One region of the Catenibacterium sp. RTP21428st1_D7_RTP21428_210409 genome, then DNA from elsewhere that is predicted to be linked to it. Evidence: a T-box and tRNA genes for the amino acid it is inferred to sense, from the RefSeq annotation. Region 1 holds a T-box; the other holds one or more tRNA genes.
The links. The T-box of region 1 lies ahead of lysS (lysine--tRNA ligase). A T-box ahead of a tRNA ligase gene usually reads a tRNA of that ligase, here a tRNA-Lys.

Region 1 (16,411 bases):
TATATTATCTGGAATACTAGTAATTGTCTTAAAGTCTAAGAAATCATTACATGATATTGTCTCACATACACTTGTTGTAGACATTAAGTCAGAAGACTACAAGAATATGTTGTTGAGTATTGAAAAGAAAAATAAGAAACAGAATAAGAAAATGAAAAAGAGATTTGCATAAAGTATGATAAAATACCTTTTGGAGGTATTTTATGGTTACGGTAGATCAAATGAATCAATTAAGTGATTTGGAATTAGATATTTACAACTACATCATTTCTCATCGTCATGAAGTGATTCATATGAAACTTAAAGATTTGTCTACAGATCTTCATGTATCTTCTTCTATGATTACAAGAGTAGCTAAAAAACTTGGTTATGAAGGATTCTTAGAATGGAAAGCAGAAATGAAACTGGATCAGGAAGATAAACCTATTCAAAACAAACGTGCTTTAAATTATATTCTCGATTATTTTAATCGTGTAGATAATAAAGAGTTTGATGATCTTATTCATCAAGCTGCTGAAATAATTGTGAACAGTCATGAGGTGATCTGTTCTGGCATTGGCCTAAGTGATGCGATTGCGAAGTTTGCGGCTTCTTTATTTAATCGTAAGGGAAAACGTACCATGTATAGTGGAGACTTCAGTAGCCGTTTTAGGGGGATGTATGATCAAAATGACTGTGCTCTTTTCTTCACAGTTTCAGGAGAAACAAGAGAAATCATCGATCGTATCAAAGACTTAAAAAATATGATATTAAGATTATTGTGATTACCAATAGTGCCTCTTCAATAGCTGCAAAGATGTCTGATTTAGCTCTTACGTATTATATGCCAAGTACTAAAAATGGTGACTTTTATAGTTCAGCAACACAGGTACCTGTTCTCTATATCATTGAGTCTATTGCGAATCTATTTATAGAATATGGAATTTACTAAAGAATGCTTGAAAGGCATTCTTTTATTTGTTTTAATACTCTATGATATGAGAAGAAAGAGGGACGCTATGAGGGAAAATCTAGAAAAGTATGGCGAAGTCATTGCTGGAAGTATTTTATTATCTTTAGGAATCTGGTTGTTTGTAACACCTAATGGCTTGAACTTTGGAGGTGTAATTGGTACATCACAGATTATCGAAGTTTTTGTAAGAAAACTTCTACCAATCCCTAAATCAATGAACATTGTAGGGATCATCAACTTCATGATTAATATTCCATTATTTATTATGGGGTATAGAATCTTGAACAGAGAATTCTGTGTTAAAACAGGTATGAGTGTTGTTGTACAGACCATCACATTATCTTTCTTACCTAACTTAACACATCCAATCATGCCCGATATGTTATCTAACTGTATCTTTGGGGCTATTATGTGTGGCGTTGGTGTAGGACTTGCCCTCAAGGGTAGTGGTAGTGCAGGTGGTATTGATATTGCGGGTGTGTGCTTATCTAAGACTAAACCAGGATTCTCGGTAGGGAAGTTATCAATGAGTTTGAATGCTGTTATTTTAACTTGCTGTGCATTTATCTTTGATTTACAGACTACACTGTATTCTATTATCTTTGTATTTGTATTGTATTTCATTAGCGACCATATCCATTATCAGAACATCAATGTGATAGCATTAATCTTCACTAAAGAAAAAGATATGAAGAATGTGATTATGGAAAAGACTGGTAGAGGTGTGACTTACTGGATGGGTAAGGGTGCTTATACAGAAAATGATCAATATATTCTTTATTGTGCAATCAATAAATATGAAGTGAAAACATTTAAGAAGATTGTATATGATATTGATCCACAGGCATTTGTGACTATTAGTGAGGATTCAGAAATCCTTGGTGGATTTGAAAAACGTCTATAGACAAATTAGATTGAATAAGGCTGATAAAATGACCTTGACAACATATTTATTTATTGTCTATAATACTTGAGTAAAAGCTATGAACAGAAGAGTAATATCGATGGAACGCAGAGAGAATTCCTGGCTGGTGTAAAGGAATGGGGAAGTTGATATGAATAAAGACTGGGAGCTGTATTTTGGATCTAACGTGATAAAATAACGTGTTGCCGCGTTAAGGCTTAATGAGGTCTACTTATGTAGATGAATAAGGGTGGTACCACGGTTAACTCTCGTCCCTAGCGGATGAGAGTTTTTATATTCTAAAGAAGGAGAACACACATGGAAGAAAGAAAGTTTACTGATCAGGAATTAGTAAGAAGACAGAAGTTACAGGAACTTAAAGATCTTGGAATTGACCCATTTGGACAGAGATTTGATGTGACTGCTTATACTTCAGACATTAGAAAGAACTATAGCGATAAGACTGCAGAAGAATTAGAAGAAAGCAAACCAGCTGTAAGTATTGCGGGTCGTATTGTTGCAAAGAGAAGAAAAGGTAAAGTATGCTTCATGAACCTTCTTGATAGAGATGGAAAAATCCAGTTATATATCAAGAAAGATACTGTTGGTGAAGATGTTTATGAATTAGTTAAGAAGAGCGATTTAGGTGATATTATCGGTATTGATGGTGAAGTATTCATGACTCATACTGGTGAATTAACTGTAAGAGTAGAAAAGTATACACACCTTACTAAGGCTTTAAGACCTTTACCAGAAAAGTTCCATGGTTTAACAGATACTGAAGAACGTTTCAGAAGAAGATATGTTGACTTAATCATGAATGATGAAGCCCGTAAAGTAGCCTTCATGAGACCTAAGATTGTTCGTTCAATCCAGCATTATTTAGATGATAAAGGATACACAGAAGTAGAAACACCAATCATGAACTCTATTCTTGGTGGTGCTGCAGCAAAGCCTTTCATCACTCATTTCAATGCATTAGATAAAGATTTCTACTTAAGAATCGCAACAGAATTAAACCTTAAGAGATTAATCGTAGGTGGTATGGATGCCGTTTATGAAATCGGTCGTTTATTCAGAAATGAAGGTATGGACAGAACTCATAACCCAGAATTCACTACTATCGAAGTATATAAAGCATTCTCTGACCTTGAAGGTATGATGGACTTAACAGAAGGTATCATTGCGAATGCCGCAATGACTGTCAATGGTACTTATGATGTAGAATACAAAGGTCATTCTATTTCATTAGCACCTGGATTCAAGAGAATCTCTATGGTTAATGCAATCAAGGAAAAGACTGGTGTTGACTTTGGGGAACAGAAGACTATTGAAGAAGCTAAGAAACTTGCTGAAGAACATGGTATTGAAGTAGAACCACACTTTGCATATGGTCATATTGTCAATGCATTCTTTGAAAAGTATGTAGAAGAAACAATTGTAGAACCAACATTCGTATATGGTCATCCAATTGAAATCTCTCCACTCGCAAAGAAGAACTTACAGGATCCTCGTTTTACTCAGAGATTCGAATTATTCATCTGTGGTAACGAATATGCAAATGCATTCACAGAATTAAATGATCCAGATGATCAGTATGAAAGATTCGCAAATCAGTTAAAAGAAAAAGAATTAGGTAACGATGAAGCCAACGAAATGGATATGGACTATGTAGAAGCCCTTGAATACGGTCTTCCACCAACTGGTGGTATGGGTATGGGTATTGATAGATTAGTTATGTTATTAACTGGTCAGGAAACTATCCGTGAAGTTATCTTATTCCCTCATATGAAGAATAAATAAATCTATGTATTAATATTAGGCATATCTCATGCAAGAGATGTGCTTTTTATTTTATATTTTTTGAAAATGTGATGGAATGAAAACAGAAAATGTGGAGGAATGAAATTGTAAAATATGATGGAATTCACTGTAATGAGGATGAGAGCATACATGAAAAAATATAAAGACTAACTTTTTTTGAAAATGGTGTTGTTTACTTTAGTGTAATACACGGTATTTAAAAAGAGGGCTTAACCCCTCTTATAAACCCTTCTTCACAAATATCTTATTGAATATACTTCTTGTAAACTCATCATCATTTATCTTATTCTCTAAGTACTGATTAAAGTTCTTCTCATTCTCTTTTACTTGTTCAAAATGTGGATAATTCTCTTCAATCATCTTTCTAGTAGTAGTGTAGGTACTTCCACTAAAGTTATACTGAATAGATTGTACATTATCAATTAAAGAGAAGATAGACACAGAATTATAGATTAGGCCCTTATTGATATAAAGATCCTCATTATGATACCAGTCTGTCGCATTGTAGTTCACAGTGAGTCCTTGATTTTTAGAATCAATTTGAAAAACATAACCGTATTCATGCAAAGGAAGACTATTTAATAAATTTCCTATATTGGAATTATTACCAATATATGGATTCTTATACTTTTTAATATTGTGTATGCCACTCAACGGTTTGTTAAATACAGTTGTAGGAACAGTATCTTCTGTATATTTCTTTGCGCTATCTACAATATAATACTCATTAGGTGTGTTCTTATTGATTCTATAAACATTATAGAATGGGTTGTAGTAGGTTGTCACATTAGAAGTCTTAATCATATATACATAGATAGGAGGTCTATGAGAAGTTATAACACCTACATAATCCATCAACATAAATCCACATAATATTGCAACAAATACTCCACTACTTATTAATAATCTATTTCTCTTCAACTCTTTTGATAACCCATAAACAAATACTATAATACCTACAATAGAGTAAATACAGCACCAGCTGCTTTCCTTATCTAATATCGCAAATGCAGCAAAACATAGAAATGCGCCAAAAATCATAATACCAATAGAAATCTTTCTTTTCTCTTGTACAAGCATATTCTTACTATAATTAATTGTATTCTTTAAGCTCTTTTCTGTTGTTTCCATGATTTTATCCTCTGTTATATATTTCCCATTGAGCAGTTCATTTAAAGAAATGTCCAAAGTTTCACTTAACGGAACCAGTAAAGACAAATCAGGCATATAGTTACCATTTTCCCATCTAGAGATAGTCTTATTAGTTACTCCTAATAGTTCTCCTAACTGTTCTTGAGTGAGACCTTTTCTTTTTCTGTTCTCAGAAATGAACTTTCCTATTCTTTTTGTATCCATAACGTTTCTCCTTTCATGAAAACTATAAAATAAAGCATGAAACAACAACACCCCACAAATAGCGAATACACTACTTTTATTATATGCTATGAAGAGAAGCGGGAACAATCCTGTATATACAGAGTTTTATCTGACTTGTTTATTGTCTCTATTTTCGTTAATATAGTAGATGATGAAATGAGGTATAAACATGACTGAACAAGTACATAAAAGAAGAAAAAGATATAAAGGGACACACCCTAAAAACTTCTCAGAGAAGTACAAAGAACTTAATCCAGAATTATATCCTGAAACAATAGAAAAGGTTATTTCAAAAGGAAGTACACCAGCAGGTATGCATATTTCTATCATGGTAGATGAAATACTAGAATTCTTAGATATTCAGCCAGGACAGATTGGTTTAGATTGTACTCTAGGATATGGAGGACATTCTTCTAAAATGATGGAAAAACTAGAGGGTCAGGGACACCTTTATGGATTAGACATCGATACTATTGAAATAGAAAAAACAACAGAGAGACTAAGAAATAAAGGTTATGGAGAAGACATCTTTACTCCTATTTTGACTAACTTTAGAAACATTGATCAAGTAAGTGAGAAGTACGGACCAGTTGATTTTGTCTTAGCTGATTTAGGAGTATCTTCTATGCAGATTGATAATCCAGAAAGAGGATTTTCATATAAGAAAGATGGTCCATTAGACCTAAGACTTAATCCTAAAGCAGGTAGACCTGCTTATGAAATCTTAAAAGATTTATCAAGAGAAGAACTAGAACATATTCTTACAGAGAACTCAGATGAACCATATGCTGATATATTAGCTAAGAATATCTATTCATTCATACGTTCAGGTATGGAAGTAGAAACAACTCAGCAGCTTTATAAGATCATTGATAAAACACTCAACTTTATTACTGATAAGAACAGAAAAGATATTGTGAACAAGACAGCTGCAAGAGTATTCCAGGCATTAAGAATAGAAGTGAATCAGGAATTTGAAGTATTATATGATTTTGTAGAGAAACTCCCTCTTATTTTAAAACCAGGAGGAAAGGCTGCCATTCTTACATTCCATTCTGGAGAAGATAGAATTGTGAAGAAGTCTTTTAAAGAACTCAAGAATCTTGGCATTTATGAAGATGTATGTAGAAATGTGATTAGACCTTCTAAAGAAGAATGTCATCGTAATTCACGTGCAAAGTCTACTAAGATGAGATGGGCTATTAAAGCAAAATAGAATACTTGAATATCAGATATACAAGTATTATACTTTATTTGCAAATTTGAGAACAATTGCATCAAAACGAAAAGGTAAGGATCTGATCATCCTTACCTTTTTCTGTGCTTTCATATTATTCGAGTTCTTTCAACATTTTTGCATATTCAATGCATATTGTATCTGCAATCGCTGTGAGTGAATAAGGGTGAGTTGCATAATCACCTCTACTGTCATAGCGTATATATTGATCAATAAAAGGATAATCTAATTCTTTATTAGATGTAATTAAACAAATCTTAGGTTTCTTGCTTTGCTGTTTAAATGGTTTTGCACGTGGGAAAATACGATCAAAATAAGTACCAGAATCAGAGAACAAGATAATTAAAGTCTTCTCATCTGCGTTTGTAATATATTCAGCCTGGTTAGCTACTTTAATGGCAGTAAATACAGATTTAGCACTTGTCTGTAAATCATATTGCAAGTTCAATGCAACGTTTTCAGAATGCATATAACCAAATGCCGCTACTTTTTGATACGCATAAATATCATTGACTAATTTTTTGATATCATCTTCAATAGAACTCTTTTCCAACATCTCTAGATTCTCAATCACACTTCTTACATAAGAAGTGAAAATGGAATCTTCATTTCGTCCTTCATAGTTGAACTTATTAGAAAGTTTCGTTTTTTCTACCGAAAACTTCGCAATCTGATTTTTTAACTGATTAAAATCCCTTAAACCTATATCCCTGCAGAATCTAGAAATACTAGAATTAGACACATAACACGCTTTTGCAAGTTCAGTTAGAGTATAGTCTTCTAAATCACGAATGTTCTCTATCATGAATTTCGCAATTTTATAATTATTAGAACCTTTAGGTTCACCATTTAATGTAGATAATAAAATAATAACTAAGTTAAACATGTACTCACCGCCTTTGGTATAATATACCTTATTATACCATAGGACAGTAATTTATAGTTTAATAACTTCAGTATGTGAAACTAAATCATGAAAACAACGTGTATCTTTCTGGAAATAAGCATATCCAATAGAAACAAATGTCAATGCATAAGCAACATAAGTTAAGGGATTTACAATAGAAGTGAACTGTAAAAGAGAGGCAATCTTTCTTAAATAAGAAGGAATAATAGTAATACCACCTTCAAGAAGAGTTGCACCGAGTAATTCTCTTAACATCATGTTTTTCATAGTGACATCTTTATGATCATAATCAATAACTTTGATCTTACAAATCTTCTTACCTGGAGTCTGACCTTTCCAGATATATAAAGGAATGAATACATAATAAAGTATCCCGATAGTAATCGCAATTAAACATACAATAAGAGCTGTATTGAAACCATAAGCAGTTAATTCAAACATCTCTGGTTTAAACTGACTATCTTTTCTTAAAAAGAATGTGATAGGAATAGAAGCCAGCATATTAGTAATATACCAGTCAATTATCAATGCGACTGTTCTTCTTAATCTTAACTCTACAATATCCATCTTACTCATAAATAGTACCTCCTGTTTATTCAAGTATATCAATTCACAAATGATCAGTAATCTCGTTTCCAATTCTTGGAAAACCTTTCCGTAATATAAAAAAAGAAAGTTCCGAAGAACTTTCTATAAAGACTTATAGTCTTTTGTAATCGTCCATGTTTAATTCAGAAGCTGCATCTTTATCACAAATCAATGTCATATTAGGATGAAGCTTTAAAACAGTAGATGGTAATTCATCTGTAATAGGTGAATCAAGAACCTGTTTTAAGATGCCTGCTTTTTCCTTACCATTTACAATCATCACTAAGTGTTTAACCTTCATTAAGCTCTTAGGCCCCATTGTAAGAGTGATTGGAAGATGTTCTCTCTTTGGATAATCAGGGTTTGCTTTATTCTTAGTAGCACGATCCATTGCATAAGAATATGAATCCATTGGTGTACATCTAGGACAGTTGCTGCAGAAATGACCATCATAGCCAAGACCAATAACCATGACATCAATACCACCTGCACGGCTGATTTCTTCATCATATGTTTCCCAGTTTTCCATAGTCATATCATGAATTCTTTCTTCTGGAATATTTGCTTCTTCGAAGAATAATTTCTGCATTTCTTCCCAGTTAGGACCATAAGGCTTACCATCCATGTATGGTGCTTCATCGAATAAATAATATTCGATATCCTTGAACTTTTCCTGATCTCTTACTTCTGGAGCTAACATCTTGTAAAGTTCAATAGGACTTCTGCCTGATGTAAGAGAAATATTCACTCTCTTATCCTGCATCATAGCACCAAGTAAGATGTGCAATGCACTTTCACTCATTTTCTGAGTGTTTTCTTCAACGATTAATTTCATAACAAATTCCTCCTGTATTTCACAAGAAGATAAAACTCACACACTTCACATTATAAGCATCAAACTCTTTCTGTCAACCTATAAAAAATTAAAATTATATTGTATATATCAGTGTAATTTGGCGCGCATTATACTTATATAGAGCCGCTTTTGCAAGTGATTTCCACGATTTGGAAAGTTCTTCTATCATATGGAAAGGTGTTTTATATATTGGAAAATACGAGATTTTTTAGGCTTTTCCAAGATATAATGTATCCAACGAGAAGGGAGGGCTCGACATGAACTTCATGGAAAAATTCAATGAACTAGCAAATCGCACACTAGTTCCCATTGCAGACAAGTTAGCTAACCAAAGACATCTTGCTGCAATTCGTGATGGAATGGTTGTTGCTATTCCACTATCAATCCTTGGAGGTGCTTGCTTAATCGTATCAACACCACCATTCAAACCTGAAACTCTACCAAACTGGGGTTTCATCACTACCATGCTTACAGGATGGTACAACTGGGCTCAGGCTAATAAAGCCGCATTATTATTACCATATAATATGACAATGGCTTTAATGGGACTATTTATCGCTTTCTCTATTTCTTATCATTTAGCTAAGAAATACGAAATGCCAAGCTTAAATGCAGCTGTTGTTTCTACTGCAGTATTCTTAATCGTATCTGCACCAACTACTTCTGCTGTCCCAGCTAATCTCATTACTGATGGTAAATCAGCCACTGATCTACTTGCACTTGCAGGAAGTTATATACCAACAACTTACCTGGATGCAAAGGGTATCTTTACAGCTATTATTGTTTCTATCGGATGTGTAGAAGTCATGAACTTCTTATTTAAGAAGAACGTTCGTATTAAGATGCCTGAAGGTGTTCCACCTGCAATCAGTTCATCATTCGATGCAATCTTACCACTCTTTATCTGTGTTATCATATTCTATGCATTATCATTATTTATACAGAATATCAGTGGTCAGTTATTACCAAGTATGATTATGACAGTACTTGCACCTGCGGTATCTGGTCTAGACTCATTAGTAGGTATCTGTTTAATTACTATCATTGCTCAGACATTCTGGTTCTTTGGTTTACATGGTGCAAGTATTACTCAGCCAATTAGATTACCATTCATGCAGATGTATTTAATTACTAATATCGCAGCATATAGTGCTGGTAAACCATTAGTACACTTCTTCACTCAGCCATTCTGGTCATATATTATCGCATTAGGTGGCGGAGGTGCTACTTTAGGATTATGTATTCTATTACTTAGAGCAAAATCAGTTGAATTACGTACTTTAGGTAAGCTTTCAATTGGTCCAGCTATCTTCAATATCAATGAACCAATCATCTTCGGTTTACCAATGGTATTAAACCCAATTATGATGATTCCATTTATCTTTGTGCCAGTTGTAAATTCAATTATTGCCTATACTTGTATGGCATTACACATCGTTGGAAAGGGTGTTATTGAAACACCATGGACAACACCAGCTCCACTTGGTGCTGCATTAGGATGTATGGATATTAAAGCCGGTATCATGGTTGTAGGGCTAATCATTCTAGATATGGCACTTTATTATCCATTCGTTAAATTATTAGATAAACAAAAGTTAGAAGAAGAAAATTCAAAATAATTAAAACAAGAAATAAAACTCACACACACATAAAATTGAATAACCTTAAATATTTTGTATATGACTGCTACCCCACAGCAGTCTTTTTAATTTGTGATAAACCTTGTATACTGTAAACAAGGAGAATCATATGAGAAAAGAAGAACTAATAAACTTATTGAAGAAGGATGTAGTTCCTGCATTAGGATGTACAGAACCAGTTTGTGTCGCATTATGTGCAGCTTATGCATCTAAACAGTTAAATAATCCAATAAATAAAATAGAGTTAGATGTTAATAAAGGAATATATAAGAATGGAATGTCTGCAGGTATACCACATTGTGAGTATGTAGGTTTAGAGTATGCCGTTTCTATTGGGGCATTATTGAAGAACCCAGAAAAACAGCTGACTCTATTTGAAGATATAGAACCAGATACAATCACTTATGCTGAATTATTAGGGCCCCATGTTTTTATCACGATTAATGATTCAGCATCTATTCATGTAAAATGTACTCTTTATACATCTAACGATACAGTGACATGTATGATCAAAGAGGCACATACAAATATAGTTTATCTAGAAAAGAATGGAATTGTATTAGAAGAGAAAACAACTCAAGAAACAAACAATACACCCACTGTGATTGATGAACTCAAAGAAATGAAAATATCAGACATATGTTCTTTGGTAGACTCAATGACAGTGGATAAACTTGAATTCTTATTAGATGGTATAGAAATGAATAACCGATTATCACAATATAAAGGAACAACACATTTGAGTGATTCATTTAACCGTTCATTATTTTCTGAAGACTTGTTAACTAGAATAATAAGGAAAGTTACTGCAGCTGCTGAAAATAGACTAGATGGCTGTCCACTTCCCGCAATGAGCAGTTCAGGTGCAGGTACAAAAGGACTCGTTGTTTCTATACCAGTGAATGAAGTGGCAGAAGAACTACACATATCACTAGAAAAGAAACTCAAAGCACTTGCGCTTACACATCTAGTAAATAGATATATTAATGCACATATAGGTAAATTATCGCCTATGTGTACATGTGTCATGGCGTCTTCTACATCTGCTTCTGTAGGTATCGCTTATCTCTTAGATGCATCAGATGATCAGATAGGGTATTGTATACGTAATATGACAGGAACTGTAACTGGTATGATTTGTGATGGAGGAAAAGTAGGATGTGCATTAAAGGTATCTACAGGATCTACGGCTGCACTTATGTGTGCAATGACTGCAGTCAATAATGCAGGATTAAGAGAAAGTGATGGAATTTGTGCATCAACACCTGAACAATGTATTCAAAATATGGCCCGTATTGGGAAAAATGGAATGAATAAAGTAGATGAAGAAATCATCTCAATTATGAAAAGTAAAGAGTGTCAATAGGAAGAAGGTGGTCCAAGGATCATCTTCTTTTTGCGTATAATGGTACATTTTAATAATTAAAGTGAATAAAGTATGAAGTGTTAGTTAATTGAAATAACATTGTATATATCATAATAAATTGAATTGTATAAACATAATATTACTATTCTAAAACATCATAATGGAACGTTTCCCTTATCTTTGACACCTATTCCAAGAGTTTGTGCCACGTCCCAGAAGGGGCCTGAAACATTGAAAGTGTTTGCATTGTTGGGTAAACTAGGACTCGTCAAAACAAATGAAAGCAATTTCAAGGAGGGAAAGAAAAATGAGTTTAGTATTAGCAAGAATCGACCAGAGATTAATTCATGGTATTGTTGTCACACAATGGGCAGGTGCAACACAGGCAAAAAGATTAATGGTAGTCGATGATGAAGTAAGTAAGGATGAAGTTCAAAAATCAGCAATGAGAATGAGTAAGCCAGTGGGGACTGGTATGTCAATCATTGATACAGAAACAGCTATTAAGAACTTCAACGCAGGAAAGTATGATAGCCATAATGTATTCATGATTGTAAGAGAACCATCTACATTAGTTAAGTTAGCTGAAAGTGGCATTAAGATTCCTAAAGTAAATATTGGTATTATCTTCGATGGAGAAGGTAAGACAACAGTGAAGAAGATGGTTTCAGTCAATGAAGAAGAAGTGAATGATTTAAAGAAATTGCAGTCTATGGGTATTCCAGTGACATTCCACTTCGTACCAAGCGAAGCAGAAGAACCACTAGAAACATATATTAAATAATCAAGGGGGATAAGAAGTATGCAGGTTATTCAAGGAGTATTAATCGTATTATTATCAATGTGGATGGTCTTAGACCAGCAGGGGATTGTTATTACAACATGGTTCCCAATCATGGTTGCATTTTTTGCAGGATTGATTATGGGGGATATGAAGACTGCCATGATTATTGGTGGTACATTCCAGTTAATGAACTTAGGTGTTGCCAACATTGGTGGTTCATCAGTGCCTAACTGGGGTCTTGCAACAGTAGTTGGTATTTATGTTGCATGTAGAACTACAAATGATGTGGCTCAGGCAAAAGCAGTTGCCTTAGCAGTAGGTGTACCAGTTGGTATGCTTGGTATTCAGTTAGATGTATTCGCAAAGTTATTAAACACTTATGTAACACATGCAGCACAGAAAGCATGTAATGAAAAGAAGTTTAGTAAGATGAACAGAATTCTTTGGATTGGTCCTATGATCTTTGCTTTATCTACAGGTTTACCAACAGCTTTATGTGTATTATTTGGTGATGCAATCGTTAATGTTATCTTAAAATCAGTTCCAGTATGGTTCACAAATGGTCTATCTATCGCAGGAAATATGTTACCAGTTGTAGGTATCGCGTTATTGTTACAGGTTATGCCTGCTAAGAAGTACTTATCAATGTTGATGATTGGTTTTGTCTTCTCAGCTTACTTAAATGTACCAATGTTAGGTGTATCTATTATTGGTTTAGCTATTGCTTACTATTTCTTTACAACACAGGTCAATAAAGCACCAGCAGTCGCAACAGAAGGTGCAGTAATCGAAGAAGGAGATGATTGGGATGAATAAAGAAACACAGACAACAGAAGTTGTTACAAAGAAAGATCTTACAAAAGCCGCAGTACGTTACATGTTTATGGCATGTAATGCATATAACTATGAAAACCATCAGGGCCCAGCAGTTGTATTTGGATTAGAGAAGGTTTTAAGAAAGATTCATAAGAATAATGATGATGACTATGTTGCATCATTAAATAACCACTTTAAATATTTCAATACTACAACTTGGATGGCTAATATCTTACTTGGTGCAAGTGTTGCTATGGAAGAAAAAGATGGCATAGAAGCATTAGATACAGTACAGAACTTTAAGACAGGTATGATGGGTCCTCTTGCAGGTATCGGGGATACTTTAATCTGGGTACTATATCCAACAATCATGGGTTCTATTGCAGCTTATATGGGACTTGAAGGTAACCCTACAGGTGCACTCATCTGGATGTTACTTAACGTGATTTTCTTCTTCTTTAGAATTAAGTTATTCCATTTAGGATATGATTCAGGTTTAAAGCTTATTACTACATTAGGTGATAAGTTATCAGTCTTCACTGAAGCAGCATCTATCATGGGTCTAACAGTTATTGGGGCATTAATTCCTTCAGTTGTTAAGATGTCATTAGGTCTTGTCTTTAAGTCAGGTAAAGTAAAACTTGCTATTCAGACAGGTGTCTTAGATAAGATCATGCCTGCTTTATTACCAGTTGCACTTACATTTATCGTTTATAAATTACTTGCATCTAAGAAACTTACTGTTATTCAGGTCATCTTCTTAATTATCATTCTTGCATTAGTTTGCTCATTCTTTGGAATTCTAGCTCTCTAATCAAAGTTTTCGGGGGGAAAAAGTCTATGAGAAAAATCGTTCTAGCCAGCCATCATTTACTCGCTGATGGTTTAAAAGATACAATCCAGTATCTTATGCCAACTTTAACTGATATCCAGTCAGTGAGTGCTTATATGGATAATATACCTGTTGAAAAGAAGTTAAAAGAAGCACTAGGAGAAATCAATGAAGGTGATGAATACATCATCTTCACTGATATGCTTGGGGGTAGTGTGAATCAGGAAGCAGTCAAATACTTACAGTATCCTAATGTATATGTGATTACAGGAATGAATTTACCTATTGTATTAAGTGTCTGTTTATCATTAGCAAGCTGTGAAAAAGTGAATGAAGATGTCATTAGAAATGCGATTGATGATGCAAAATCACAGATTGTTTATGTCAACGATGTTATGAAAAATATGGGGGTCGATGAGGATGATGAATAAAGATTGGTGGAAAAGCAGCGTTGTTTATCAGGTTTATCCACAAAGTTTTAATGATACCAACAATGATGGGGTTGGTGATTTAAAAGGTATTACTGAAAAGCTTCCTTATTTATCTAAATTAGGTATTGATGTCATCTGGTTAAACCCAATCTATGAATCACCATTAGTAGATAATGGTTATGATATTGCGAACTATCGCAAGATCAATCCGATGTATGGCACAATGGAAGACTTTGATGAACTATTAGAAACAGCACATAGTATGAATATTAAGATTATTATGGACTTAGTAGTGAATCATACAAGTGACCAGCATGAATGGTTCTTAAAGTCTAAATCTTCTAAGGATAATGAATATTCTGATTTCTATATCTGGAAGGATCCTAAAGAAGATGGCAGTGAACCAACAAACTGGGGTGCTACTTTTGGTGGATCTGCATGGACTTATGTACCTGAAAGAAAACAGTATTATCTTCATTGTTTTGCGCCAGGACAGCCTGACTTAAACTGGGAAAATCCTAAGGTAAGAGAAGCAGTTTATAATGAAATGCGCTTCTGGTTAGATAAGGGTATTGATGGTTATAGAATGGATGTTATCTCTTTATTAAGTAAGAGACAGAATTTTCCAGACGCCTTACCAGGAGAATATGATTATGCAAAATCATATTATAAAGGAGCTTCTAATGGACCTCGTATTCATGAATTCCTACAGGAAATGAATAGAGAAGTTTTATCACGCTATGATGTGATGACAGTAGGAGAAACAGCCAATACCAATGTTCAGCAGGGTAAACTTTATACAGATCCTTCTAGACACGAATTAAACATGGTATTCCAGTTTGATCATATGCATTTAGATTATGGTAAGTACGGTAAATTCTCTGATGTGAAGTTTAAACTCAGTGATTTAAAGAAGAGCTTATCAACTTGGATCAATGATTTAGGTGAGGGATGGAATTCACTTTATTGGGATAACCATGACCAGCCTAGAAATGTGACTCGTTTTGGTGATGATGGAGTATATCGTGTGGAATCAGCTAAAATGTTAGCTACTCTATTGCATATGATGAAGGGAACACCTTATGTTTTCCAGGGGGATGAATTAGGTATGAAAGATGTACCTTTTACATCACTTGATCAATATAAAGATATTGAAACGGTCTTTATGTGTCAGAAAATGAAGGATGAAGGTGAAAATGAAGAAACAATCAAGAAATATGCTTATTTAAGTTCAAGAGACAATGCGAGAACACCATTCCCTTGGAATGGAGAAGAAGGTTCTGGTTTTTCTGATGCAAAGCCTTGGATTGATTATTCACCTGATAACAAGTTCATCAATGCAGAAGATGAATTAAAAGATCCAAATTCAGTATTCTATTATTATCAGAAATTAATTCGTTTAAGAAAAGAAAATCCTATAATTGTTCATGGATCTTATAAACTATTAGACGAAAATGATTCAGATATCTTCTCATATGAAAGAGAATATGAAGGTAAGAAATTACTTGTAGTATGTTCTTTCGCAAAAGAGAAGGTAAGATATACATTGCCAGATGATTATAAGGATGCTGAAATTCTTATTGGAAATTATGAGAATGTATTGAAAACAGATGATAAAAATATTATTCTAAATCCATATCAAGCAGTAGTTTATCTAACAAAGGGGTAATGAGATATGGACTTTGACACACAAGCAGGACTTATTTATTCAACACTAAGTGATAATGAAAAAGACATGATTCAATATATCAGAAATCATAAATCTGATGTTGTAGGCATGCCTATTAATGAACTTGCGAAGGTTCTGCTTTCGTCAAAGAGTTCTGTATTACGTTTGGCACAGAAGCTAGGCTATACAGGTTATTCAGAATTAAAGTATTCTTTAAAGAAGGATATA
Region 2 (16,411 bases), on a different contig from region 1:
TAATAAATATTTTTCAAACGCTTTATGATTATCAAAGTGGACTTCTCTAAAAAACAGAACTAACCAAATAATATAGGTTGGTATAGCTATATATGGGGTTAAAAAGCAGGATAATAATGCTCCTGCCAACATTATAATAGCCCACATAAAGCACTGATTTCTTATATCACGAGAGATATGAGCTTTATCATACAATGCCTGTTCTTCTTTAGAAAATGAATTAAATCCTGAAACAAATTTTGCTGCTTTTTCCTTAAAAATCGCAAATAACACACCTATAATCAGAAATAGTAATACCAAAATTATACACGACCAAAATCCTATATTCATAATACATACCTCCGCTTCAAATTCTGATTTTCTGCTGTTTCTTTAGATAAATCAAGCATTACCGTTTTTTTCTATTCATTACTTTTCATCAACAACTTGGAAGATATAGAACTTTAAGTAATAGCTATTCTCATCACCATTCCACAAAATAGGATGATCTGCAGCCTGTGTTCTAAATTCTACCTGTCTTAATCTCTTATGTACAAGCTTTGCAGCCTGTCCAATAGTTTTAGTAAATGTATCATAGTCCATAAAATGAGAACATGAACATGTAGCCAGATATCCACCGTCTTTTACTAATTTCATACCTCTCATATTAATTTCACGATAGCCTTTAATCGCATTCTTAATAGATGCACGAGACTTTGTGAAAGCAGGGGGATCTAATATAACCATATCAAATAACTCTACCTGAGCCTCTAATTCTGGCAAGAAATCAAATACATCATGACACTCAAACTTAACAGTATTCTCTAAACCATTAAACTTAGAATTCTCATTTGCAAGATCTACCGCAAACTGAGATGCATCCACACCTAAAACACTTTGAGCTCCTGCAATACCAGCATTGAGTGCAAAAGTACCAATATAAGTAAAACAGTCTAGTACCTTTGCATCCTTACATAATTTCTGTATTGCAAGTCTATTATATTTCTGATCAAGGAAGAAACCAGTCTTCTGTCCTTCTGCGACATCTATATGATACTTAACACCATTCTCTACAATATCAATATGAGGATCAAAAGGTTCACCAATAAATCCTTTAACTCTTTCCATACCTTCCTTAGTACGTTCCTTGGCATCACTACGTTCATATACACCTCTAATAGTAATGCCATCCTGTAGTAGAATATCCTTCATAAGTTCTACAATCTCTTCCTTAAAGGCATCAATACCTAATGCAAGAGACTGTACAACTAATACATCTTCAAACTTATCAATTACTAAACCTGGCAAGAAATCAGCATCGCCAAACACAAGACGACAACTAGAAGTATCCACTGTTGTTTTACGATAATCCCAGGCATTCTGTAATCTCATACGTAAGAAATCAGAATCAATCTCCTGATTAATATTTCTAGTCATTAAACGAATTCTAATCTTAGAATTCTGGTTAATATAACCTCTTCCTAATGGATACTCATTATGGGCATATACATCCACAATATCCCCATTCTTGAAATGTCCATGTATCTCTTTTATTTCATTGTCATAAATCCATAAACCGCCTGCATTAATAGTACGGCCTTCACCCTTTTTTAATAGTACTTTTGTTTTCATATTCGAACCTCTCTTGGTAATTATTATACATTTGATCAGACAGTTGTGCTACAATATTAACAATTCAAGGAGGAAAAACTAATATGAGTTTTAAGGATTCTAAAGTAGTTATTGTTGGTTTAGGTAATGTAGGTGCTACAACTGCCTACTCAATTATTAACCAGGGACTTTGTGAAGAGATTGTATTAATTGATATTAATAAAGAAAAAGCATATGGTGAAGCATTAGATATGCAGCAGTCAGTTTACTTCATGAATAGAAATATTAAAGTAAAAGCAGGGGATTATTCTGATTGTAAGGATGCAGATGTAGTCATCATTACAGCATCAGCACCAATGCCTAAAGATTCGCATGACCGTTTACAGATGTTAGCACCAAGTATTAAGATTATTAAGTCTATTGTAAATTCTACAATGGCTTCAGGATTCAATGGTATCTTTATTATTGTATCTAACCCAGTAGATATTATGAGTTATATTACATGGAAGGAATCAGGTTTACCAAAGAACCAGGTAATTGGTAGTGGTACAACTCTTGATAGTGCAAGATTATCTTGTCGTTTAGCTGATATGTATCATTTAGATGCAAAGAGTGTATCAGCATATGTATGTGGTGAACATGGGGATTCAGAAATGGTGACATGGTCTAGCGCAACTATTGGTGGTAAGAGTGTAGAAGATGTATTAAAGGATAATGCAGAACGTACTAAGGATGCCACTAAGGAAACATTAAGACATGCTGTTATTGAAGATGGCTGGCAGATCTTTAACCGTAAAGGAAATACATGTTATGGTATTGCGGCAGCAACTACAGCTATCGTGAAATCTATTCTCTTCAATGAAAATAGAATTTATCCAGTATCTGTGCATTTAGATGGGCAGTATGGTATGAATGATATCTTCCTAAGTGTTCCTACTATTATTGATAAGACAGGAGCTAAGGAAATCGTAGAAATAAATATGAAAGAAGATGAGCAGAAAGCACTAGAGGAATCATATAAAGTTCTGAAAGATTTCTGTCAACAGTTAGACTAAGAGAGGGTAAACCTCTCTTTTTATGTTAGAATGGATTCATGGAGGGATTGGTATGATTAAGATTGCATTTTTTGATATTGATGGAACTTTAAGTAATATGGAAACACGCAGTGTTTCTGATATTACTATAGAAACATTACAAAGATTACAGGCTAATAACATAAAGGTATGTATTGCGACAGGAAGACATCCTTTAAGTGTGCCTACTTTTGAAGGAGTGACATTTGATGCCATACTTTCTTTTAATGGGTCTTATTGTTTTGATAAGGAAGGACATGTTTTGTATAGTCATCCTATCCCACATAAAGATGTATTAAGAATTATAGATAATGCATCTTCTATTAATAGATCTGTCTCTCTTGCAAGTAAAGATAATAGTAAAGCCAATGGCACAGATCAAGACTTAAATGATTATTATGCATTCTCTAAACAGAAAGTAAATGTATCAGAAGACTTTGATACACTTGTGAATGAAGATATCTATCAGATCATGTGTGGTTGATATGAGAATGAATATGATGCATTAATGAAGAATGTAGAAGGTGCACAAATTACAGCATGGTGGAATAGAGCAGTGGATATTATTCCAGCAGGTGGTGGAAAGGGTAATGGTATACATAAGGTATTAGAGTATTATCATTTCAGTCCTAGTGAAGCTATTGCGTTTGGTGATGGAACAAATGATATAGAGATGTTAGAAGCAGTAGGAACAGGAGTTGCAATGGGGAATGCAACAGATAATGTGAAGGCTATTGCGGATGATATATGTTTATCTGTAGCAGAAGATGGTGTGTATCACTACTGTTTAGATCATAATTTATTATAAAAGTCATAAATATAGTAATAAATCAAAAAAAGTTGTATACTATGGTATAGCATGAATTGTAAAGGAGAATGAACTATGCCATATTTAGCATTACGAACAAACAAGACATTGACTCTTTCTCAGGAAGTTGAATTAAAAACTACTGTAGGAAAGTTAATCACAGTATTTCCTGGTGAATCAGTAGATACATTCATGATTCATATTGAAGACAATCAGCTTATTTATTTTAAAGGCCAGGAAGCGAACTGTATGATGATCACATTGTACTTAAAAGGTCATTATGCAGATGAACAGAAACAACAGTTTGTCTCTGAACTTACTAAAGCTTTAGTAAAAATTACAAAGATTCCTGCTTCAAATCAGTATGTTACTATCTCTGAATTTGAAAAATGGGGTCACGGTGGTATCTACGAATAAGATTTTGCCTAGCAAAATCTTATTTTTTTGGCTTAAAACGGCTAAACATAATAAAACTACACAAAAAAATGCATTTTTTTCAAAAAAAGGGTTGCAAAAGGCGTATCTGCATGGTAATATAAACAAGCATTCTGAAGTGCTTGAATAGCTCAGCGGTAGAGCAATCGGCTGTTAACCGATCGGTCGGGGGTTCAAATCCCTCTTCAAGCGCCAGTGGCCGGTTGGAGAAACGGTTAACTCACATGCCTTTCACGCATGCATTCACGGGTTCGAATCCCGTACCGGTCACCATATATGGAGGTTTAGCTCAGTTGGGAGAGCATCTGCCTTACAAGCAGAGGGTCAGCGGTTCGAGCCCGTTAACCTCCACCATTTTTTTGCCGACTTAGCTCAACTGGTAGAGCAACTGACTTGTAATCAGTAGGTTGGGGGTTCAAGTCCTCTAGTCGGCACCATTAGTGACTCGCTAGCTCAGATGGCAGAGCATCTGACTTTTAATCAGAGGGTCAGGGGTTCAAATCCCCTGCGAGTCACCATCTTGATGCGGGTGTGGTGAAATTGGCAGACACGCTAGACTTAGGATCTAGTGCTTCGGCGTGCAGGTTCAAGTCCTGTCACCCGCACCATTCTGAATGCAGACACCGAGTAATCGGTGTTTTTTTTATGCCTAAAAATAAAAAATCTACCAAAATGGTAGATTACATTCCATTATAGAAGAGAATTTGATGAGGGGAAGCTCATTAGTATCTCATATATTTTGGGAAGCTATAACAGAATGATGTGTATATTATAATACTCTAGAATAGAGTAGTAAATATGTATATGGTCATGAAATCCCTTGTATTTCATAACTGAATGTTTTAACATATTATTATAATTGAAATGGGAGCTAATTTGCTGAGAGTAGACATAAGTCTTGACCATGAAACCTGATTTGGATAATGCCAACGTAGGAATTTTATGAGCACCCTCTTTCAGCGTGCTCTTTTTTATGGAGGAAAAGAATATGAACTACATTAAGAAATTAAGAGAAGTAAAACCATTAGTACACAACATCACTAACTATGTAACAGTGAATGATGTAGCCAATGCGATTCTTGCAATTGGTGGCAGTCCTATTATGTCAGATGAGATCACAGAAGTGGCACAGATGACTTCTATCAGTAATGCATTAAATATTAATATTGGGACTCTCAATCAGGTGAAAATTGCTTCTATGTTTGAAGCAGGTAAGGCATCTAATGCGTGTAAACATATTACTGTATTAGATCCAGTAGGTGCAGGTGCGACTGATTTACGTACTAATACATGTAAGGATCTACTCGCTCAGATTCATTTTGATGCCATCAAAGGGAATGTTTCAGAAATCAAGACTTTAATGGCTGGTACAGGTCATACTAAAGGTGTTGATGCATCTGCAGAAGATCAGAAGAACTCACAGGATCTTATTGACGATATCAAAGCATTCGCAAAAGAACTCAATACTATTATTATTGTGACTGGTCCTATAGATTATGTCACTGACGGTAATAAGTGCTATATGATCAATAATGGATGTAAAGAAATGAGTGCTATTACTGGTACTGGATGTATGTTATCAGGTATCTTAGGCTGTTTCTTAACAGTAGAAAATAGTGTAGATAGTGCTGCGGCAGCTGTTATGTCCATGGGTATTGCGGGTGAAATTGGTGCATCTAAATTAAAAGAAGGTGAAGGTAATGCAACACTTCGTACTTATTTAATTGATGCATTATTCAATATGACTGATGAAGAACTAGAAAAGAGTGGTAAATATGAAGTTCAATAATGACATGTTGAGACTCTATGCTGTGACAGATCGTCATTGGACAGGAGAACAGACTCTATATGAGCAGGTAAGAGATGTTTTAATGGGTGGTGCAACTTGTCTTCAGCTAAGAGAAAAAGACCTAGATGAAGCCTCTTTCTATGAAGAAGCAAAGAATATTAAAGAACTATGTCGTTTATTTGATGTACCATTTATTATTAATGATAATGTTATGCTTGCTAAGGAAATAGATGCAGATGGTGTTCATGTGGGTCAGGATGATATGGCATGCGTGAAGGCAAGAGAAATACTTGGACCAGATAAGATCATTGGTGTAAGTGCACATACTATAGAAGAAGCAAGAATTGCGAAAGAACAAGGTGCAGACTATTTAGGTATAGGGGCTATTTTCCCTACATCTTCTAAAGATGATGCGGAAGTATTAGGTATCAAGCGTTTAAAAGAAATGACGGATACAGTGGATCTTCCAATGGTAGCCATTGGTGGAATCAGTTATGATAACTGCTTATTACTTAAAGATACAGGTATTGATGGTATTGCGGTTATTAGTGCTTTATTTGGTCAGAAGAATATTAAACAGGCTACTATTGATTTAAAGAAGCGTGTGGATGCACTTTATGAAACAATGCATACATGTTTAACTATTGCCGGTAGTGACTCGAGTGGTGGTGCAGGAATACAAGCAGATTTAAAGACAATGCTTGCTAATAAAGTATTTGGTATGAGCGCTATTACAGCCCTCACAGCCCAGAATACAACGGGTGTGACAGATATTATGGATGTTACTCCAGAGTTCTTAGAAAGCCAGATTCGTGCTGTATTTGATGATATCTATCCAGAAGCTGTTAAGATTGGTATGGTGTCTTCTAAAGCACTTATTCATACTATTGTAGAAATGTTGAAACATTATGATGCGAAGCATATTGTGGTAGATCCAGTCATGGTTGCGACAAGTGGCGCAAAGCTTATTAGTGATGAAGCTATCTCTACATTAAAGGAAGAATTACTTTCTATTGCTGAAGTCATTACTCCTAATATTCCAGAAACAGAAGTACTCACTGATATGGAAGTTAAGACTGTAGAAGATATGGAAATAGCAGCTAAGAAGATTTATGACACATATCATTGTGCTGTATTAGTCAAAGGTGGACATCAATTAAATGATGCCAATGACTACCTATACAATGGTGAAAAGGGTACTTGGTTTAAAGGACATAGAATAGACAACAGTAATACACATGGTACAGGATGTACTTTATCAAGTGCGATTGCATCCAACTTGGCTAAAGGCTATACACTAGAAGAATCAGTTAGACATGCTAAAGCATATCTTTCTGGTGCAATAGGTGCTATGTTAGATTTAGGTCAGGGAAGTGGTCCTATGGATCATGGCCATAATATCTAAAAGTACACAATAATTCCATAACTGCCTGGTATAATCTCTGTTAAGAGGTTAAGGGCATGAAAGAATTCAAAGCGTGGTTTATACTCATATTATTTATTTTGCTTCTTCGAGTTATATATCTATTACTTGAAGGTGGGCATATCTTATGAATATCCTCTAGATATATCATCTGGAGGATTTTTTTATTTAACTCAAAAACTTGCATATTAACATTCGCAAAGTTAAAATGAAATAAATTAAGTTAAAAGGAACCTATACAATGATTGATAATATATTTGGCCTATCTATAAGATATGAACCTTGGGATAAGAAAAGCATATTACCTCTCTATATTGTGAGTAATTATCAATTCTATACAGCTTATATAGAAAATATACGTTGTATTGTGATTATACCGATAGAAGAACTGCCAACACTTCCATCATTCAAAAAACAAATACAAAAAATTCGAGTAATTGATGATGTTCCTGTCGTATTATATAGTAAGACAATATCATTTTATAGAAGAAAGAGTCTTCTTGAGAATCACATTCCTTTCATAACAGATAAACAAACTTTTCTTCCTTTTATTGGTACATTACTTGTAAATGAAAAGGAACCAAAAAAGATTAAAGACAAGTTTGTCTATTCAACACAGTTATTATTTCTTGCTTATATGTATAATCATGAGAAGAAGGTATATGTATCAGATCTGTCAAAGAGCCTTCCATTTTCCGCAATGACCCTGTCTAGGGCAGTTAAACAATTAGAAATGACAGATTTATTTTTAGTATATAAGGATGGTGTGAATAAGGTAATAGAATCGAAATATTCTCATAAAGAATTGTTTGAGCATATTCAACACTATCTCTTAACACCAGTACGTCAAGTAGGATATATGAATCAGTTTTTGGTTACAGATTATATGGTTCTTGCAGGAGAGACCGCATTATCAGAAATGAGTATGTTGAATCCAAGCCGTTTTAGAACATATGCAGTATATGAAAAGGACTTTGATAAGACGCAGCTTATTGATGAATTGATAGACCCAGAAGTACAGGTAAAAGTAGAAATATGGGCCTATGATCCTCAATTATTTACTCATACAAATATCGCAGATAGTCTTTCTATAGTATTGTCTTTGAAAGAAAATAAAGATGAAAGAATTGAAGAAGTCTTAGAAGACATACTAGAAAAGGAACTGACAGATTAATGGTCAATGGAATTGCTAAGTTTAAAGAATACTTTAAAGGGTTCGAGAATCAATATGTTATTATTGGTGGCACGGCCTGTGATGTTATAATGGAAAATGAAGAACTCCCATTTCGAGCAACTAAGGATATAGATATTGTATTAATTGTGGAGTCTATAACAGTTGAATTTGGCAGGAAATTTTGGGAGTATATTAAAGAAGCTAAGTATTCACATTTGAATAAAAGTACAGGTAAGGCACAGTTTTATAGATTTAGTTGTCCTAAGAGTAAACAATACCCATATATGATAGAGATATTTTCAAGAAATCCAGATTATATGATTTTAGATGATGATTCTATTATTACACCCTTACCAATTGATGAAGAGGTATCAAGTTTATCTGCTATTCTTTTGAATAAAGATTATTATGACTTATTAAAAGGTGGACAGTTAATTATTGATGGCGTACCAGTTCTCAGCCCTCTATGTTTAATTGCATTTAAAGCTAAAGCGTGGTTAGATTTGACAGAACGAAAGTTATGTGGTGAACATATTGATAGTAAGAATATTAAGAAACACAAGAATGATGTATTTCGATTGGCTCAATTGGTCTCGCCTAATACAAGAATGATACTTAGCGATGAAATCAAGAAAGATATGGAGACGTTTTTATCAGTGATGGTAGATGAAAATGTGGATTTAAAAGCTATTGGTGTACAAGCAACAAATAAGGATGAATTAATTTCTCTTTTACATCAGTGGTATGGTTTAAGAAAATAAGTGTAAAAAACCCCTATAGAAGAATCACACCTTCTATAGGGGTTTATATTATTTATTAAGTTTTTTCTGGTATTCTTTTAAGTCTTCTATGACGTTCTCTATTGTATCATATACCCAGCCAATCATTTCATCAGGAATATGCTGACTATAAAGTCCAGATAAATCCCTATGGAACTGGTTATGAACCTCTAATGCCTGATATCCTTTATCAGTAATACGTAGATATGTGACACGATGATCCGCAGAAGAACGTTCTCTTGTAAGAAAACCTTTATTCACAATAGTCTTTACATTAGTAGTTAATGTTCCTACAGTTACCTTCAATGTCTTTGCAACATTTGTCATAGTAGGAAACTGCTGCTTACTTACAGCCTCTATAATATGCATTTCATTCATTGATAACTCAGGAAAAGGACTATGTTTAATATAATCTTCCTGCACTTTAATGGCGAGTTTAAAAACTGTATTAATAGAATCCATTAAATTATTCTTTTTCGCGTCCATAATTCCACTCCTTGACTCTATTCTACAATTTTATCACATATTTGAGAAGACTAATTATATACGACCTAATGATAATTCATTCAAGAGAATCGTATGTTTTTTCTTGTTTTCATCCTCTATCACAAGATGACAATTCTCATCTAGATATAAGAATTTCACTAAACCATACTCTTTATAGGGAATTGTCTTACCTCTTAAATAAGAATGACGATTCATGCCATCTAATAAAGATGCAAAAGGCATATGAAGCATATTCTTAAATGTATCAATAATATTCAACATCAGCTTTTCTTTATCTATAGGATGATTTATCACATCAGATAGAGAATAGTAAGAACCCTTACTAATATTTAACCCTATCCCAATAATAATACCCTGTAAAGTACTCTCATAAATTGTCTCTACAAGAATACCTGCAATCTTTTGATTATTTATATATATATCATTTGGCCACTTAATGAATGCATTGATCTGTTTCATTCTTAGAACTGTCACAATCGCATAAGCCATAATGGCAGACACTTTTAAAGGATCCACGTTCTGTTTCATATAATAACTAAAGAGAAGCTGTTCATTTTTTTCTGCCTCCCAGATATGATTAGAACGTCCTCGACCATGAGTTTGATAATGTGCACGGACAATTGTATCATCATCTAATTCCTGATAATGATCATGAATATACGTATTAGTAGAATCAATTTCTTCAAATTCTATATATTTCATTAGTCACCAATCGCAAAAGTGAGTTCAGCCTGTACAACAGTTTTACCATTGACTGTTGCTTTTGCTTCACCAATACCGATCTTACCTCTCATTCTTGTGAGTGTGCATTCTAATTCCATCACATCTCCAGGAATGACCTGACCTTTAAACTTACATTTATTGATTCCTGCAAAGAAGACAATCTTACCCTGATGTTCTTTCTGACTTAATATCGCAATACATCCAGTCTGTGCTAAAGCTTCTACAATCAATACACCTGGCATTACATGATGCTCAGGGAAATGCCCCATAAACTGCATTTCATTCACACTGACACACTTAATGCCTTTCGCATATTCTCCTGGCTTATAATCAGTAATACGATCTACAAGCGCAAATGGATAACGATGAGGATTAATTTTCGCAATTTCATTACTATTTAGTTCCATTGTCATACTCCTTGAATATAATACTTGCATTATGTCCACCAAAACCTAATGAATTACTCATCACATAATGAAGATCTTTCTTAACACCAACGTTTGGTACTACATTTAAATCACATTCTTCATCCTTTGCCTGATAATTTAAAGTAGGAGGAATAAAGTCATGCTTTAAGGCTAATACTGATAGTACTGCTTCAATACCTCCTGCAGCCCCTAAACAATGTCCTGTATGACCTTTAGTAGAACTTACTGCAAGCTTGTATACATGTTCCTTAAATACTGATTTAATCGCTTCAGTTTCACATAAATCATTTAAATGAGTAGAAGTACCATGCGCATTAATATAATCAATCACATCATAACTGATACCTGCATCATCTAATGCATTCTGCATTGCATAGGCACCACCTTCACCATTAGGAAGTGGGGCAGTAATATGATGGGCATCACAACTTACACCATAACCAGTCATTTCACCATAAATATGTGCGCCTCTCTTTAAGGCATGTTCTAATTCTTCAAGAATAAGAATACCTGCTCCTTCACCCATGACAAATCCATTTCTTTCTTTATCAAAAGGAATAGAAGCACGTTTAGGATCAGTGGCATCACTTAAAGCCTTCATAGAAGTAAATCCACCAATACCTAAAGGAGTTACTGAAGCTTCACATCCACCAGCAATCATGACATCCTGATATCCATCACGAATATTTCTAAAAGCATCACCAATCGCATTTGTACCCCCTGCACAGGCAGTCACTGGGCAGGTACATAACCCTTGTGCATGATAAGCAATCGCAATATGACCCGCTGCTAAGTTAGAAATAGTCATAGGAATAAAGAAAGGAGATACTCTATCAAAACCTCTCTTTTCTGCTGTCTGATAGTTCTTTTCAATAGAACCTAAACCACCAATACCACTTGATACAATCACTCCAAAACGATGAGAATCAATGTTGTTGATATCAAGACCACTATCAGTCACCGCTTCTTTAGCTGCAATCATACCCATCTGAATAAAGCGGTCCATCTTTTTCGCTTCTTTCTTATCAATATACTTTGTAACATCAAAGTCTTTGACTTCACCAGCAAGAGTGACCTTCATATCTTTTGTATCAAATAAAGAAATAGGCGCAATACCGCACTTACCTTCTTCAATAGACTTCCATGTTTCTTCCACATTATGTCCAATAGGATTTATTGTTCCTATACCTGTAACTACTACTCTACGTTTTGTCATAAGCTCCTCCTTACATAGCCATTCCACCGTCTACATGAATGGTCTGTCCTGTAATATACTTTGCATCATCACTTGCTAGGAATGCGATTGTCTTTGCAACATCTTCTACATGTCCAAGTGTTCCTAAAGGAATAGATGCCTTTAAACCAACTTTAATTTCATCGCTTAATACTTCTGTCATATCAGTTTCAATAAATCCAGGAGCTACTGCATTCACAGTGACACCTCTAGGACCTAATTCTCTTGCTAGAGACATTGTCATACCAATGACACCTGCTTTACTTGCTGCATAGTTAACCTGTCCGGCATTACCAATCACACCTACGACAGAAGATAAAGAAATAATATGACCAGACTTCTGTTTCATCATTAAGCGACTTGCCTGCTTCATACATAAATAAGTTCCCTTAAGATTTGTATTAATAACGGCATCAAAGTCTTCAGTTTTCATTCTTAAAATTAACTGGTCTCTTGTAATACCTGCATTATTCACAAGAATATCAAGATGTCCAAAGTACTTCTTGATACTCTTGAAGATCTTTTCTACATCCTCTTCATGAGAAATATCACCTTCAACACATAATACATCTCTACCAAGATCTTTAAGTTCTTTCACTAATTCTTCAGCTAATACTTTATTCTTTTCACTTGCACGATAATTTAACGCAATATCTGCACCTTGAGTTGCAAGTTCCATCACTGTCGCACGTCCAATACCTTTTAACCCTCCAGTGACAAGGGCTACCTTATTACTTAGTTTCATTTAATGCCTCCACACACTTCTGTAAAGAAGCCATATCTTCTACCTGATATGTCTTGATTTTTTTATCAATCTTACGGACAAAACCACTTAATACCTTACCAGGACCAATTTCTATCATTGTATCCACACCATTATTGATCATAGTACGAATACTATCTTCAAAATATACAGGACTCATGACTTGTTTCTCTAACATATCCTGTACACTGCAATTTTCTAATTCCTTACCAGTACAATTGAAAATCACTGGGACATTCATTTCATGGAATTTAACATTTTTAAATACTTCATGAAGTCTTGTACTTGCATCTTTTAATAACTTTGTATGGAAAGGACCGCTTGTATTTAAAGGTACAGCTCTTCTTGCACCATGATCTAATGCCTTCTGACCTGCTTCTTCTACTGCTTTCTTTTCTCCTGCAATAACTAACTGTCCAGGACAGTTATAGTTCGCAATAGAAACATACCCATCACAGCCAACACATATATTAAGTAATGGCTCACGTTCAAGTCCAAGAATAGCCATCATTGCACTCTCAACACCTTCAGCGGCCTTTTCCATTGCGAGCCCTCTTTCTCTTACAACCTGGATTGCTGTTTCAGGATTAAATACACCTGCTGCACTTAAAGCACTGTATTCACCTAAAGATAAACCACATACATAATCAGGTGTAATCCTATTCTTCTTTAAAAGAAGAGTAGCCATATTGGCAACTGCTACCATCGCAGGCTGAGTAAAACGAGTTGTACTAATAGTCTTTTCATCACTATTAAACATGATATCCTTTAAATTAAAATCTAATTTTACATTATCTAATAGGTTCTTACAGTCTTCATCATTTTCATAAAAAGACTGTCCCATACCTACATATTGTGTTCCTTGTCCTGCATAGATAAAACCGAGTTTCATACAATATCCTCCATTAATTCATCAATCAGATCACTTACATGTACAAGCTTGTCAATGCGATATCCGTTTGTGCCAGTAAATACAAGACCATTCTCACAATCACCATTCACCGCATTAATTAAAGCCTGAGTAATACAATAAGGAATAGACTTCATATCACAGCTCGCAATACATCTAAAACATCTCTTAATAGGATGTGTCTTTTCCATAAAAGGTGTCATAAAAGCACGTCCTGGCATACCAACAGGAGACTGTACAATTTTGATATCTTCCTTCTTACCGTTAATAAAATAATTCTTATACTCCATTGAAGCATCACATTCATAAGTACCAATAAAACGTGTACCCATCTGAACACCATCCGCACCAGCTTCTAACATCTCTTTAATATCTTCATTAGTATAGATGCCACCTGCGACAAACACAGGAATCGCATGATTAAATAACTCTTCAAAGCCTTTCACAACTTCCTTAACATCTTTTAGAATATCCTTTAGAGAAGCACATGTATTCTCTAATAGTTCTTCTTTCTTAAATCCAAGATGTCCACCTGCTTTATATCCTTCAATCACAATAAAGTCAGCTGTACGATTATACTGACGTTTCCACTTGTTTAATATCAAACGTGCTGCCTTACCAGAAGATACAATAGGTGCAATGGCTGTTTTTTCATCCACGTATTCAGGAAGCTTTAATGGTAAACCAGCTCCAGAAATAATCGCATCTACGCCACTTTTTACAGCTTGTCTCACATGCTGTTCATAATCACTTAAGGCAACCATGACATTGACTGCAACCATACCGTTATTATTTGAAATCTCTTTAGCACGTTTGATTTCTTCATCAATCGCTTCTAGATTTGCTTTCTTTGTATCTTTAAGAAAAGAAGGCTTCTTAAAACCAATCTGAGCTGTAGAAATAACACCCATAGCTCCTTTTTTAGCCACATTTCCAGCTAAAGAACTTAAGGAAACACCAACACCCATTCCTCCCTGAATTAGAGGGAGAGATAAAGAATGTGATCCTATTTTCATAGATGAACCTCCATCACACGTTTCTTTTCTTCTTCATATTCTTTAAATAAACCTTCAATGATGTCTTTAAGACTTCTTTCTTCATGCACCATGCCAGCTACCTGACCACTCATTAAAGAACCGGTTTCTACATCACCTTCAAATACAGCACGTTTTAAAGAACCTAATGTATACTTTTCTAGTTCCATCATTTCGGTTCCTTCTTTTTCCTTCTTAATATAAGTACGTGCCATCTTATTCTTTAAGATACGTACAGGAGTTCCAGCAATACGTCCAGTTACTGTTGTATCAGTATCTTTTGCCTTAATAATCGCATTCTTATAGTTCTGGTGAATAGGACATTCTGTACTTGCAAGAAGAATAGTACCAACCTGTACACCATCAGCACCAAGTGCAACTGCTGCAAGAAGCTGTTTACCACTCGCAACCCCGCCTGCAACAATCACAGGAATATTCACTGCAGCCTTGACCTGTGGTGCTAAAGCCATAGTAGTCAATTCTCCCACATGACCACCAGATTCAGTTCCTTCTGCAATAACGGCATCCACACCTGCTTTTTCCATACGTTTCGCAAGGGCAACACTAGGGACTACAGGCATCACAATAATACCTGCTTCTTTCCATTTCTTAATATAAATACCTGGATTACCAGCACCTGTTGTAACAACAGGAACCTTTTCTTCCACCACAATATCAGCCATTTCTCCTGCTTGAGGATGTAATAACATCAAATTAACACCAAAAGGTTTATCAGTAAGTTTCTTTGCCTCACGGATATTTTCTCTTAACATCTCAGGAGACATACCACCTCCTGCAATAAGTCCTAAACCACCTGCATTAGACACAGCTGCCGCAAAAGCGCCTGTCGCAATATTAGCCATACCACCCTGAATAAGAGGGTATTTAATCTTTAATGTTTCATTTAACCACATAGTCTTCTCCTTACCACTCTATCAGATTGGCACCATAAGTCAGTCCTGCACCAAAACCAACACAGAGTATCTTCATACCTCTTTTTAATAACTTCTTTTCATTCATCTCTCCAAGTACAAGAGGAATACTTGCAGCAGATGTATTACCATATTCATCGACATTCAGATAAAACTTATCTGATGTTACTTTCATTTTCTTATAGACATGACGAATAATTCTTTCATTCGCCTGATGCACCACAAAGTAATCAATATCATCTTTAGTAAGTGATGCTTTCTCTAATACTTTCTCTATACACATAGGAAGAACTCTTGTCGCAAACTTAAATACTTCTTTACCTTCCATATGTAAATAATCATTCTTTAAACCATAAAGCACTTCTTCATTGCCTTCTGATCCTTGATAATCACAAAATAATTTCTTTTCTTTCTCTATGACAACAGCACCAGCCCCATCACCAAACAAGATGCATGTTGTACGATCTTTCCAATCAATGAGATTTGAAAGCTGTTCAGCACCAATAATTAAGGCATAACGCTTATCACTTGTATAAAGTAATGAACGTGCCACTGATAATGCATAGACAAACCCACTGCATGCCCCGTTTAAATCAAACGCAAATACATCATTATTTAAACCTAAACGTTCCTGTAAGAGACAGGCAATAGAAGGGGTATTATAGGGAGAAGACATTGTTGCCACAATAATGATTCCAATATCTTCTTTGTTGATGTTGTTTAATGCCTTTAAAGATGCCTTATAAGCCATATCTATAAGTGTTTCATCTTTACATATATGACGTTTCTTGATACCAGTGCGGGGATAA

Region 2: it has a tRNA-Lys gene. The T-box ahead of lysS (lysine--tRNA ligase) is inferred to sense a tRNA for this amino acid. The anticodon was not compared.

The regions. Positions count from the first base shown of each region.
Region 1 is NZ_JBEHVX010000009.1:21,035-37,445, reverse strand. Features, by position in the region: gene ABUA27_RS02715 (RDD family protein) at 1-172, shown strand, start outside; gene ABUA27_RS02710 (MurR/RpiR family transcriptional regulator) at 204-764, shown strand; gene ABUA27_RS02705 (hypothetical protein) at 761-931, shown strand; gene ABUA27_RS02700 (YitT family protein) at 999-1,856, shown strand; T-box leader at 1,927-2,136, shown strand; gene lysS (lysine--tRNA ligase) at 2,175-3,659, shown strand; gene ABUA27_RS02690 (DUF4825 domain-containing protein) at 3,900-5,036, opposite strand; gene rsmH (16S rRNA (cytosine(1402)-N(4))-methyltransferase RsmH) at 5,227-6,273, shown strand; gene ABUA27_RS02680 (MurR/RpiR family transcriptional regulator) at 6,389-7,180, opposite strand; gene ABUA27_RS02675 (RDD family protein) at 7,232-7,777, opposite strand; gene ABUA27_RS02670 (6-phosphogluconolactonase) at 7,902-8,624, opposite strand; gene ABUA27_RS02665 (PTS sugar transporter subunit IIC) at 8,903-10,264, shown strand; gene ABUA27_RS02660 (L-cysteine desulfidase family protein) at 10,395-11,651, shown strand; gene ABUA27_RS02655 (PTS sugar transporter subunit IIB) at 11,959-12,435, shown strand; gene ABUA27_RS02650 (PTS mannose/fructose/sorbose/N-acetylgalactosamine transporter subunit IIC) at 12,454-13,251, shown strand; gene ABUA27_RS02645 (PTS system mannose/fructose/sorbose family transporter subunit IID) at 13,244-14,065, shown strand; gene ABUA27_RS02640 (PTS sugar transporter subunit IIA) at 14,092-14,514, shown strand; gene ABUA27_RS02635 (glycoside hydrolase family 13 protein) at 14,504-16,183, shown strand; gene ABUA27_RS02630 (MurR/RpiR family transcriptional regulator) at 16,190-16,411, shown strand, end outside.
Region 2 is NZ_JBEHVX010000024.1:6,308-22,718, forward strand. Features, by position in the region: gene ABUA27_RS05245 (DUF3784 domain-containing protein) at 1-330, opposite strand, end outside; gene ABUA27_RS05250 (class I SAM-dependent rRNA methyltransferase) at 409-1,611, opposite strand; gene ABUA27_RS05255 (L-lactate dehydrogenase) at 1,695-2,645, shown strand; partial or broken gene ABUA27_RS05260 (HAD family hydrolase) at 2,698-3,471, shown strand; gene ABUA27_RS05265 (phenylpyruvate tautomerase MIF-related protein) at 3,547-3,888, shown strand; tRNA gene ABUA27_RS05270 (tRNA-Asn) at 4,027-4,101, shown strand; tRNA gene ABUA27_RS05275 (tRNA-Glu) at 4,104-4,179, shown strand; tRNA gene ABUA27_RS05280 (tRNA-Val) at 4,185-4,260, shown strand; tRNA gene ABUA27_RS05285 (tRNA-Thr) at 4,268-4,343, shown strand; tRNA gene ABUA27_RS05290 (tRNA-Lys) at 4,349-4,424, shown strand; tRNA gene ABUA27_RS05295 (tRNA-Leu) at 4,432-4,514, shown strand; TPP riboswitch at 4,761-4,861, shown strand; gene thiM (hydroxyethylthiazole kinase) at 4,895-5,695, shown strand; gene thiD (bifunctional hydroxymethylpyrimidine kinase/phosphomethylpyrimidine kinase) at 5,682-7,100, shown strand; gene ABUA27_RS05310 (MarR family transcriptional regulator) at 7,360-8,292, shown strand; gene ABUA27_RS05315 (hypothetical protein) at 8,292-9,053, shown strand; gene ABUA27_RS05320 (MarR family winged helix-turn-helix transcriptional regulator) at 9,102-9,557, opposite strand; gene ABUA27_RS05325 (biotin--[acetyl-CoA-carboxylase] ligase) at 9,612-10,280, opposite strand; gene fabZ (3-hydroxyacyl-ACP dehydratase FabZ) at 10,280-10,708, opposite strand; gene fabF (beta-ketoacyl-ACP synthase II) at 10,695-11,945, opposite strand; gene fabG (3-oxoacyl-[acyl-carrier-protein] reductase) at 11,956-12,708, opposite strand; gene fabD (ACP S-malonyltransferase) at 12,695-13,618, opposite strand; gene ABUA27_RS05350 (NAD(P)H-dependent flavin oxidoreductase) at 13,615-14,652, opposite strand; gene ABUA27_RS05355 (nitronate monooxygenase) at 14,649-15,584, opposite strand; gene ABUA27_RS05360 (beta-ketoacyl-ACP synthase III) at 15,595-16,411, opposite strand, start outside.